3 regions of the Pantoea sp. KPR_PJ genome follow, and region 1 is predicted to be linked to each of the others. Evidence: riboswitches for the same ligand, from Rfam matches in the RefSeq annotation. Region 1 holds a riboswitch; each other region holds the start of a gene.
What was found. Region 1 has a riboswitch for thiamine pyrophosphate ahead of thiB (thiamine ABC transporter substrate binding subunit). Riboswitches for the same ligand answer to the same signal wherever they lie in the genome.

Region 1 (4,075 bases):
ACAGCAGGCGTACGTCGCGGTCGCGCCAGCCGCTAAGCGGCATACCGCCACTCTGCATCAGCGGCGCACTCCGCGGCACCGACGGCAGCGTAAACTTAATCAACAGAATACAGATCAGAAACAGCGCCGCGGCCACCAGGAACAGCGTCACGAAGCCAAAGTTAAGCGCCAGCGCAAACGACAGCGGTGGACCAATCACCCAGGCGAGCGACAGCTGCGCACGCATGACCGAGCTGAACATCACGGCCTCACGCGCAGACTGATCGGCATACTCCCGTGCCAGTGCAAAAATCTGCGGCATCGAAACGCTGGCCAGTGCTGAAAGCAGCACGCCCAGCGTAATCAGCGTCAGGTAGTGCCGGGTAAAAGCGAACAGCAGCGCGTTGCAGAGCGCCATCAGGCAGCAAAACAGAATTAAGGTCCGGCGGTCGCCCCGGCTGTCGGAGCGCTTCGCCACCAGCATACTGACTACGATACCCGCGATGGCGTTAACGGTAAAAAAAAGCCCAACCCAGAATGGCCGTGCCTGCACTTCTCGCGTCAGAAACAGGCTCAGCGTAGGAGCCTGTAGTGCCCCTGCTACGCCGATCATAAAAGAGGCCGCCATAAAGGCGAGAAAGACCGGATTGATACGGCGCTTCCGGGTTAACAGCGACTTCATAGCGAAATCCCTTTGAGATGGTGAAAGCAGGACAAAAGAGAGTGGATTCTAGCGCAACAGAAAAAAGCCAGCAGGAAAATCGCTGCTGGCGGTGTAATTGCACCCTACTCAGAAATGATCCGCCGCAGCGGAACCCTGGTTGAGCGCCATTCCAGAGAGAATGCCTCCCGCTCTTCCAGTTGTTCCGATTTTGCCCTTAATATAGGGCAGGAAAAACTGAGCGCTTTTCGCAGGGAGTTCCTCTTTTATGTCCTCGTCACGCCTTAAACAACAGTTCATCCGCCTGTGGCAGAGCTGCCAGGGTGAAAGCCAGCAGGCGACGCTAGGCGAGCTGGCGGAGCGACTGCACTGCTCACGCCGCCATATGCGCAATCTGCTTAATACCATGCAGGAGGCAGGCTGGCTCACCTGGCAGGCTGAAGCAGGACGCGGTAAACGCTCGCAGCTAACCTTTTGCTACACTGGCCTGGCGCTCCAGCAGCAGCGCGCGGAAGATTTGCTGGAGCAGGATCGTATCGATCAGCTGGTGCAACTGGTCGGTGACAAAGCGGAAGTGCGCCAGATGATCCGTGCCCATCTTGGCCGCAGCTTTCGCCAGGGCAAGCATATCCTGCGGGTGCTCTACTATCGGCCACTGGTTAATCTGCTGCCCGGCTCAGCGCTGCGCCGTTCGGAAACGCATCTGGCACGCCAGATCTTTAACGGACTCACGCGAATAAATGAGGAAAACGGGGAAGTCGAAGCCGATATTGCCCATCACTGGCAGTCGCTGTCGCCACTGCACTGGCGTTTCTATCTGCGCCCGGCGATCCGCTTTCACCACGGGCGCGAGCTGGAAATTGCCGATGTGATCGCCTCGCTGCAGCGCCTCCAGCCGCAGCCGCTCTTTTCCCATATCAGCGCGGTTGATTCTCCTGCTGCGTGGACGCTGGATATCCATCTTAAAGAGCCGGACAGCTGGCTTCCCTGGCTGCTCGGCAGCGTCAGCGCGATGATCCTGCCGCGCGAATGGCCACAGATGCGTGACTTTGCCCGCCAGCCGATCGGCACAGGCCCCTATCGCGTCGTGCGAAACCAGCAGAGCCAGCTAAAAATTGAAGCCTTTGACGACTACTTCGGCTTCCGTGCGCTGATTGACGATGTCTCTATATGGGTGCTGCCGGAGATCAGCGACGAGCTGGTTTTTTCGGGCGTGCGTCTGCAGGGCGCTGAAGACGATGAGAAGTCGGAGGAGAGCCGGCTGGAAGAGGGCTGCTATTTTTTGCTGTTCGATCAGCGCTCGGCAACAGGGCGCGACGCCGCAACCCGGCGCTGGCTCGCCCAGCTTTTTAATCCCGTTGCGCTGCTGAACCAGGCTGACAGGGGATACCAGCGCTACTGGTATCCCGCTTACGGATTGCTGCCGCGCTGGCATCACCGCCGCGATCTGACACCGGTAGACAAACCGGCGGGCCTGGAAAGCCTGACGCTGACGTGGTACAGCCAGCATGTCGAACATGAGGGCATCGCCAACGCGCTGCGCCCGCTGCTGGCGCAGCATAACGTACGGCTGCTAACGCGTGCGGTTGATTATGACACCTGGCATCGGGGGGAGGCGGAGAGCGATATCTGGCTTGGCAGCGTTAACTTTACGCTGCCGCTGGAGTACGCCCTGTTCGCCCAGCTCTACGAAATTCCGCTGCTGCATCACTGCTTGCCTGTCGACTGGGAAAAGGATGCCGCTCGCTGGCGGCGCAAAGCATTGCCGCTGGCGGAATGGAGCAAACGCCTGCTCGATACAGACGTTTTGCATCCGCTGTTCCATCACTGGCTGCTGCTTGAAGGCCAGCGCAGCATGCGCGGCGTAAGACTCAATACGCTAGGCTGGTTCGACTTTAAGTCCGCCTGGTTTGCGCCACCGACGCTGTAAGCCTTTCGCCTTGCCGATGAAATGTCTAGAATGAGCCGTTCTCAACGGGGTGCCTGCAAAAGGCTGAGAGAAACCCGTCGAACCTGATTCGGTTAGTACCGACGTAGGGATTTGAGAGGCTGCTACGCTCAGATCCTTTGCGACTCATAACAATTCTCCCTAAGGAGCGCAAAGTGGTTAAACAGATCCTTCCTCTGCTGCTGTTGCTGTCTGTCCCGGCACTGGCCGCGAAACCTCTTCTCACCGTCTATACCTACGACTCTTTCTCTGCTGAATGGGGGCCAGGACCAGCCGTCAAAAAAGCGTTTGAAGCCCAGTGCGGCTGCGAGCTGAAATATGTGGCGCTGGAAGATGGCGTATCGCTGCTTAACCGCGTGCGCATGGAAGGCAAAAACAGTAAGGCTGACATCGTTCTGGGTCTGGATAACAATCTGCTTCAGGCTGCGCAGCAGACCGGGCTGTTTGCCAGAAGCAGCGTCGACCTCAGTAAAGTGACGCTGCCGGATGGCTGGCAGGATCAGACCTTTATCCCGTTTGACTACGGCTATTTCGCCTTCGTCTATGATAAAAATCGCCTGAAGAACCCGCCGACCAGCCTGAAAGAGCTGGTGGAAAGTCCGCAAAAGTGGCGCGTAATTTACGAAGATCCACGCACCAGCACGCCTGGCCTGGGCCTGCTGCTCTGGATGCAGAAAGTCTATGGCGACAAGGCACCCGATGCCTGGCAAAAACTGGCGCAGAAAACCGTTACCGTGACCAAAGGCTGGAGTGAAGCCTATGGCCTCTTTTTAAAAGGGGAAGGTGATCTGGTGCTGAGCTATACCACCTCACCCGCCTATCACCTGATTGAAGAGAAGAAAGAGAACTACGCCGCCGCATCCTTTAGCGAAGGCCACTATTTGCAGGTCGAGGTCGCCGCTCAGCTCGCCAGCAGCAAACAGCCCGCGCTGGCCCAGCAGTTTATGCAGTTTATGCTGACCCCCGCATTTCAGCATGCGATTCCGACCGGCAACTGGATGTATCCGGCGATCAAAAGCGATCTGCCTGCTGGCTATCAGACGCTGACCGTGCCGCAAACCGCGCTGCAGTTTACGCCGCAGGAAGTGGCGCAGCAGCGCGCCAACTGGACTGGTGCATGGCAACGCGCCGTCAGCCGCTGATCCCGCTGTGGATCGTGCCAGGCGGCGGCGCGGCGCTACTGCTGTGCGCCGTGGCGCTGCTGGCATTTGGCGCGCTCTGGGTTAGCGCGCCTGCCGTTGACGGACAGGCGCTGCTGCACGACGACTATCTGCATCACGTCGTGCTCTTCTCGTTTATGCAGGCGCTGCTTTCTGCCCTGCTCTCTCTGCTGCCCGCCATTCCGCTGGCGCGCGCGCTCTACCGACGCCGCTTTCCTGGCCGCCAGCTCCTGCTACGCCTGTGCGCTATGACGCTGGTGCTGCCGGTGCTGGTGGCCGTGTTTGGGCTGCTGACGGTGTATGGTCGCGTCGGCTGGCTGGCTCAGC
Region 2 (4,075 bases), on a different contig from region 1:
CGCCGACTCGCTGATCGCGCGGTATGAAAACCGCGCCATCAGGCATCGTACTTATCAGATAGCGACCGACGGCACGCAGAAGCTGCCGCAGCGCCTGCTCGATAGCGTGCGCTGGCACCTGCGCAACGGCAGCAACTGCGACCTGCTGCTGCTGGGTGTGGCGGGCTGGATGCGCTACGTCGGCGGCGTGGACGAGCAAGGCGCGCCGATCGCGATCCGCGATCCGCTGAAAGCGGAACTGGCGGAACGCGTGGCTACCAGCGACGAAGGCGAAGCGCGCGTGAAGGCGCTGCTGGGCATGAAAGCGGTATTTGGCGAGGATCTGGCGCAGAATGCCGAGGTAGTCGCAACGCTGACGCGCTTCTGGCTGCAGCTGCGCGAGCATGGCGCGCGCGCCACGGTGGCGCAGGTGGTGGGGTCGCCGTAATTGATCAGTATCAAAAGCGCTGGCGCAGTCGCAGCGCGCTGATTAGACTGACACTTTCCCAACGGGCTGGCTGCTGCCAGCCGTGATACGGATATGCCGCATGTCAATCGCCTATACCATCACCACCAGCGAACCGGTTAACCAGCAGATCTATCGTTATCTGCGTAAGGATATCGTGACCTGCGTCATTCAGCCGGGTTCGCTGCTGTCAGAAAAAGAAGTGTCAGCCCGGTTCAATGTGTCGCGTCAGCCGGTGCGCGAAGCCTTTATCAAGCTGGCGGAAGCGGGTCTGGTGCAGGTATTGCCGCAGCGCGGCACCTTCGTGCGTAAAATCTCCGCACGCCGCGTCGCGGACGGCCGATTTATTCGCGAAGCTGTAGAGGTATCAGTGGTAAGGCGCGCGGCGCTGGAGATTGAAGCCAACGCGCTGATGGCGCTCGACCATAATCTGCAGCTGCAAAAACTGGCCGCCGACCGCCACGACAGTCAGGCATTCCTCAGCCTTGACGATGAGTTTCATCGGCTGATTGCCGAGAGCATCAACTGCGCGCTGGCGTGGGAGACGGTAGAGAATATTAAAGCGGCGATGGATCGCGTACGTTTCCTGACGCTGAGCGAAGTCTCTCCGCCAGAAAGCCTGATTGAGCAGCATGAGGAGATCCTGTCAGCGCTGAAGGCCCATGACGCCGACGCAGCCGAAGCCGCGATGCGTCGCCATTTACAGGAGATGATTTTCTCGATTACGCCGATTGCCGAGCGCAACAGCGAATGGTTTGAATCACCGTAGACCGTTGTCAGTCATAAAAGGCCAGCCATCTGCTGGCCTTTTGCGTTCTGTTCTGTCGCCTGTGGATGAGCGCGCGATAAAACGGCCGGGGCGGGATCGGCTCGTCCTCTCGCATACTGAAGCGACTCTGGCCTACCACCAGCGATGAAAATGGTGCACCGGCCCGATCCCCCTGCCCACCTCCAGCGTATCAGCCTGAACCAGCGCCTGCTGTAGCCAGCCTTTCGCCTCGCGCAGGGTCTCCGCCCAGTCTGCACAGCGGGGACGCAGCGCCGCCAGTGCCGCAGAGAGTGAGCAGCCGGTGCCGTGCGTGTGTCGCGTATTCACACGCGGCGCGCTAAAACGCTCGGCACCGCTGCGCGTGATCAGCCAGTCGGGGCTTTCGCGGTCGCTCAGATGGCCACCTTTCATCAGCACCGCCTGACAGCCAAGCGTCAGCAGCGCTTCCCCCTGCTTCAGCATGACCTCTTCATTATGCGCAGGTGCGCACTCAAGCAGCGCCGCCGCTTCCGGCAGATTCGGCGTGATCAGCGAGACCTGCGGCAGCAGCAGCTCGCGCACGCTGGCGATGGCGTCGGGCGACAGCAGCGCATCGCCACTTTTGGCCACCATCACCGTGTCCAGCACCACAAAAGGAATGGCTGCCTGTTTCAGCCTGTGCGCCACAAGCTGCACAATTGCCGTTTCAGCGAGCATACCGATTTTCGCCGTATCGATGCGCACATCGCTTAACACTGAATTGAGCTGAGCATCAACGAACGCCGGCTCAATGCGATAGACCGACTGTACGCCGCAGGTGTTCTGCGCCACCAGCGCGGTAATGACGCTGGTGCCGTAGGCTGCCAGGGCTGAAAAGGCTTTGAGATCGGCCTGGATCCCTGCACCGCCGCTGGGATCGGTACCGGCGATGGTTAAGGCGTTGATACGTTTCATGCGCGCGCCTCCTGTGCCTGCTGCCACAGGGCATCGATAAACAGCGTGGCAAAGGTGCCCGGCGCGTCAGTCTGCGCAGCAGCCCGCTCGCCCGCGCGCGCCATCACGCGACAGGCGCTGGCAACGTTGCTCAGCCGGTCGCCTGGCAGGCTGCAAAACGCGGCCACTACGGCGGAGAGTGCGCAGCCGGTGCCCACCACATGCGTCATCAGCGCGCTGCCGCCCTGCACGCTGAGCGTCTGATGGCCGTCAGTGACGTAATCGACCTCACCGCTGATCGCGACCAGCGTCTGGTGTCGCAGCGCCAGCTCGCGTGCCGCCTCAAGCGCTGCCTCCGACGGATGCTGTGTATCCACGCCGCGTCCGCCTGCGCCCTGCCGCGCCAGCGCGAGAATTTCAGAGGCATTGCCGCGCACGGCGGCAGGCTGTTGCGCCAGCAACCGGTGGCAGAAATCGGTGCGCAACGTCAGGGCGCCGGCCGCAACAGGATCGAGCACCCAGGGTGTCTGAGCGGCGTGCGCCGCCCTTACGGCGGCGAGCATGGCCTCACAACGATCGCGGGTCAGCGTGCCTACGTTGATCAGTAAGGCATCGGCAAGGGTGGCAAACTGGGCCGCTTCTTCATTATCGACCACCATCGCGGGCGAGGCGTGAAGCGCCAGTAAAACGTTGGCGGTAACGTTTTGCACCACCTCATTGGTCATGCAGTGGACAAGCGGCGGCTGATGCACAAAACGGCTAAGAACGGGCGCGAAAGCGGCGTCGGAAAAGGGTTGAGGCGTGTGAATCATCATAACTCCCAACCGGCGAACAAGAAGGCGAATGCGGTCAGGCATCTGACTTCCCTACGCTGGCATTATCCAGATCAGGTAATACGGGTATTTCTCAGCCTTCACAAAGAAGGGCACCCCGAGTCGTGTAGATTACATTTCTTTATTAATTAGTGAGTTATGTAAGCTTACCTGTTTGTATAAGGTTGTTTTTACGAATCTCACTATTGAGCATTGTACCCCAGCCTGTACCCCATTTTGTACCCCACAGGAAAACAAAATGCTTGTTTATTCTTTACCCATGTAAAACGGTTATAGGTAGAATCTATGGACAGAATTAATCATTTTTATCGCCAAATGAAGTTTTGAATCATGTTTAGAAAAATAAAGTAGATGCCCTACTTTATTCATTACTTACCGCTATGTAATTACCTCCAACAGAAATAATCTGTAGAGACAGTAATTAACTGTTATTTTCTCATGAAAAAAGGCTTTTTTGTGACCAATACTAAAATCTGAAAATAAAATCTTATACACATAGGTATTAAAATGAAAGTAAAAGATAATTTAGGAAATGAAATATTATCTAATCTAAAAAGACTGGAAGAATATTATGAAGAAGCCCTGTATTTCAACAATTCCCCACCAGATATGCGTATTGTTGCAACAAAAGGGCTGCAACAATATCTTAGCAAAAGAAAAAAATTATGGAGAATAATAGCTGAAGAAAAGGGAAATACGCACAAACAGAAAGACGCTAAATAAATTAGTCCGTAAAAAAAGAATTACATCAGAAATATCACTGACTTTTGATCAAAATGAAAACAGGATATGTAGCGATATAACCTCAGCACGAATATGTGACATATTAAAAGTGCGATTACCAAAAGAATACATAGAGAAGCTAAGAAATAATAAAATTACGAAATGCAAAACTGGCATGCAAAATTAAAATTTAAGCATTTACACAGCCCCCAGTTAAACAACTACCCCCCTAGAAAAAGCCGATTCACTCGCATGAATCGGCCTTTCTAAATTTATCAACAGGGAGCGCATACAAATGATTAATCCTACATCTATTTACACCAATTTTAAGTATGTATCTGCTGAGTGTGGTTCAGGGAAAACTACTTCATTATGTAATATGATCAATCGGGC
Region 3 (4,075 bases), on a different contig from region 1:
GACGGGAGAAACGCGGACCTTCGCCCGTTTCAAAATAGAGTCCCAGCCCCATCGCGTCAGGAATGGTCAGGATGTCGCTGAAGAGGATCGCCGCATCGAGCGGATAACGACGCAGCGGCTGTAGCGTCACCTCACACGCCAGCTCGGCGTTTTTACACAGCGACATAAAATCCCCTGCCTGGGCGCGCGTCGCTTTGTATTCCGGCAAATAACGCCCGGCTTGTCGCATCATCCACACCGGGGTGATATCCACCGGCTGACGTAACAGGGCGCGCAGATAACGATCGTTCTTCAGTTCACTCATTTCAGGACTCTCTCAATTTCAGGCGCGTAGTGTAACACTTCTTATTCTTCGGCGCGGCAGATGGCAACGGTATCTTCGATCAGGCGGCGCGCAACGGTACCCGGCGGTGGTAACATCGGCAGCGCGTCATAGCGATACCAGCCCGCATCCAGGAGCTCTTTATTATCAATTTGCAGATCGCCACCGTCATACTCCGCCATAAACGCCATCATCAACGAATGCGGAAACGGCCACGGCTGTGAGGTAACGTAGCGTAGATTTTTGATGCGCACGCTGCTTTCCTCCATTACCTCGCGCGCCACCGCCTGCTCCAGCGTCTCTCCAACCTCAACAAAGCCGGCCAGCACGGTATAGATGCTGTTGCGATGACGCGCATGGTTTGCCAGCAGGATTTCGCTACCGCGTCGTATAGCGACAATAATGCAGGGCGCGATTTGCGGGTAATAGCGTTCATGGCAGTGACCACACAGACAGGCGTTTTCATGCTTGCTCAGATGCATCTCATGACCACAATAGCCGCAGAAGCGGTGGGAGCGGTAAAACTCTGCCAGCTGTACGGCGCGACCAGCGAGTTGAAACAGCCCGGTCTCTTCGTTAATGAGCTGGCGCACCGAGAACATATCGCGATCGCGGTTTTCGCAAACCAGCCACACCGTCTCGCCTTGCCACTCACCAACAGACTGTGCCTTGCTTCCCACCAGCTTAAACGTAGCAGCGCTGCCGTGCGGCAGATCACCTTGCGGCAACCAAAGTTTCTGTTCATGGCTGACAATCCACCATCCAGCGTCTACGCTTGAGATCTCATGTTGCATATAAATCGTCATCCTTAGCGTCGAAGTGATACGCTGAAGTCCTGATGTTAAGTGTGTAGACAAACAACTATACCCTAAATCGTTCAGCTTGCAGGCGGCCTCGCGCCAGCCGCAGCATCAACGGTAGAGGGAATTTATTTACATGGAGTCAGAAATGCTTAACCAGTTAAATGTCCTGACCGAGCGCGTAGGTGGCAGTAACGAACTGGTAGATTCGTGGCTGGCTGCCCGTCGTCAGCTACTTGTTTCGTATTACCACCTGGTTGGGCTGAAGCCCAACAAAGAAGCGCTCACCACTTTAGACGAGCAGGCGCTCGACAACTTTTGTCACGGTCTGGTCGATTATCTTTCTGCCGGTCATTTCAGCATCTATGAACGCGTCATTAATGAGATGCAGGGCGACAGCCCGATGGTAGCGGCGGCGCAAATTTATCCCCCGCTGGAAGCCAATACCGAACGTCTGATGCAGCTCTACGATGGCCATCTGCAACAGTCTATCGACGACGACAACTGCGTGGATTTCCAGCTGGCACTGTCAGAAGTGGGCGAAGTGCTGGAAGCCCGCTTTACGCTGGAAGATAAGCTTATCCAGCTTGCGTGGGATAATCAGCTGGTACGCGCACCGGTTGCCAATGACAGCACTCAGCTCTCGCGCCCGGCTTAAGGTTAATCAGTTGTAAAATGCTTGTTATTCAGTAAAAGCCCTTTTATGCTGGACGGGTTTTCGACCATAGCGTTGAAAACCCGTTTTGCTTAACGCTACGTTCGTACCGTAGCTAAAGTAAATGAGCGTTCTGGCGCGGTAAGCACAGCCGGTTCCTGCTCTGACCGTCACAGGCACGGTTCGGGCGCGAAACGGCAAACGCATCAGCCAGAAAATCGTTTACCTATCTTGTCGGAGTGCCCGTAAGGGCTGAGACCGTTAATTCGGGATCCGCGGAACCTGATCAGGTTAGAACCTGCGAAGGGAACAAGAGTAATCATCATCAGTATGCTGGCGCTTTTTGCCTGCTGTTTCTGTTACTCCTTCCGAACTCCGGACAAGCAACGTTCCCCTTCAACAGGAAAATTGCTATGTCTATCACCAAAACCAACCGACGTGAACAGCGTGCTGAAGCGCAGGCATTTATCAATGCGCTACAGGGCGGCGTCGCCTTTCCCAATTCAAAACGTATCTGGATCCAGGGCAGCCGTGATGATATTCGCGTACCGATGCGTGAAATCCAGCTCAGCCCCACGCTGACCGGTGGCAGCAAAGAGGATCCGCGCTATGAAGAGAATGAGGCAATACCGGTTTACGACACCGCGGGACCCTATGGCGATCCTGAAGCTGTTATCGACGTGCAGCGCGGGCTGACGAAGCTACGTGCCGGCTGGATTGAGGCGCGCGGCGACAGCGAAACTCTGACGCAAATCAGCTCCCGCTATACGCAGCAGCGCCTGGCCGATGACGGGCTGGATCATTTGCGTTTCGATCATCTGCCGCAGCCACGTCGTGCAAAAGCGGGACGTTGCGTTACTCAGCTTCACTATGCGCGCCAGGGCATAATCACGCCAGAAATGGAATTTATCGCGCTGCGCGAAAATATGGGCCGCGAACGCATTCGCGGTGAAGTACTGCGGCAACAGCATCCTGGCTACGGCTTTGGCGCACAGCTGCCGGAAAACATTACGCCAGAGTTTGTCCGGCAGGAGGTGGCCGCCGGGCGCGCCATTATTCCTGCCAACATCAATCACCCCGAGTCGGAGCCCATGATTATCGGGCGTAATTTTCTGGTGAAGGTTAACGCCAATATCGGCAACTCGGCAGTCACCTCCTCAATTGAGGAAGAGGTCGAGAAGCTGGTCTGGTCAACGCGCTGGGGTGCGGATACCGTTATGGACCTCTCGACCGGCCGCTACATTCACGAAACGCGTGAATGGATCCTGCGTAACAGTCCCGTTCCGATTGGCACGGTGCCGATTTACCAGGCGCTGGAGAAGGTGAACGGCGTTGCTGAAAATCTTGACTGGGAGGTCTTTCGCGACACGCTGCTGGAACAGGCGGAGCAAGGCGTTGATTACTTCACTATCCACGCGGGCGTGCTGCTGCGCTATGTCCCGATGACGGCAAAACGGCTGACCGGTATCGTCTCGCGCGGCGGCTCGATCATGGCGAAATGGTGCCTGTCGCATCACCGCGAAAGCTTTCTCTATGAGCATTTTCGCGATATTTGCGAAATCTGTGCCGCCTATGACATCTCTCTGTCACTCGGTGACGGGCTGCGTCCCGGTTCAATTCAGGATGCCAATGACGAAGCGCAGTTTGCTGAGCTGCATACCCTGGGTGAGCTGACAAAGATTGCCTGGGAGTATGACGTCCAGGTCATGATTGAAGGCCCCGGCCATATTCCTATGCAGATGATCCGCCGCAATATGACTGAGCAGCTGGAGCATTGCCATGAAGCGCCCTTCTATACTCTCGGCCCGCTGACCACCGACATTGCTCCCGGCTACGATCACTTTACCTCCGGCATCGGGGCCGCGATGATCGGCTGGTTTGGCTGCGCCATGCTCTGTTATGTGACACCCAAAGAACATCTCGGGCTGCCAAACAAAGAGGACGTTAAGCAGGGTCTGATTACCTATAAAATTGCCGCGCATGCCGCCGACCTGGCAAAAGGACACCCCGGCGCGCAAATCCGTGACAACGCCATGTCTAAAGCACGCTTCGAATTCCGCTGGGAAGATCAGTTCAACCTTGCCCTCGATCCCCACACTGCCCGTGCCTATCATGATGAAACGCTGCCGCAAGAGTCAGGCAAAGTCGCTCACTTCTGCTCAATGTGCGGACCCAAATTCTGCTCAATGAAAATTACGCAGGAAGTACGGGATTATGCGGCCAGGCAGGAAGCCGAGGCGCAGCCGGTCGAAGTCAGCATGAAGCAGATGGCAGATACCTTTCGCCGCCGCGGTGGTG

Region 2: it holds a riboswitch for thiamine pyrophosphate, as region 1 does, so the genes downstream of both, thiM (hydroxyethylthiazole kinase) here and thiB (thiamine ABC transporter substrate binding subunit) in region 1, are expected to answer to the same signal.
Region 3: it holds a riboswitch for thiamine pyrophosphate, as region 1 does, so the genes downstream of both, thiC (phosphomethylpyrimidine synthase ThiC) here and thiB (thiamine ABC transporter substrate binding subunit) in region 1, are expected to answer to the same signal.

What each region holds. Positions count from the first base shown of each region.
Region 1 is NZ_JABMIK010000009.1:69,025-73,099, reverse strand. Features, by position in the region: gene HP564_RS17180 (MFS transporter) at 1-661, opposite strand, end outside; gene sgrR (HTH-type transcriptional regulator SgrR) at 909-2,570, shown strand; TPP riboswitch at 2,606-2,698, shown strand; gene thiB (thiamine ABC transporter substrate binding subunit) at 2,744-3,730, shown strand; gene thiP (thiamine/thiamine pyrophosphate ABC transporter permease ThiP) at 3,706-4,075, shown strand, end outside.
Region 2 is NZ_JABMIK010000002.1:369,261-373,335, forward strand. Features, by position in the region: gene HP564_RS06420 (mannitol dehydrogenase family protein) at 1-427, shown strand, start outside; gene HP564_RS06425 (GntR family transcriptional regulator) at 528-1,214, shown strand; gene thiD (bifunctional hydroxymethylpyrimidine kinase/phosphomethylpyrimidine kinase) at 1,347-2,147, opposite strand; gene thiM (hydroxyethylthiazole kinase) at 2,144-2,938, opposite strand; TPP riboswitch at 2,973-3,069, opposite strand; gene HP564_RS06440 (hypothetical protein) at 3,467-3,682, shown strand; gene HP564_RS06445 (DEAD/DEAH box helicase family protein) at 3,978-4,075, shown strand, end outside.
Region 3 is NZ_JABMIK010000015.1:15,236-19,310, reverse strand. Features, by position in the region: gene hemE (uroporphyrinogen decarboxylase) at 1-304, opposite strand, end outside; gene nudC (NAD(+) diphosphatase) at 346-1,116, opposite strand; gene rsd (sigma D regulator) at 1,271-1,780, shown strand; TPP riboswitch at 2,003-2,103, shown strand; gene thiC (phosphomethylpyrimidine synthase ThiC) at 2,191-4,075, shown strand, end outside.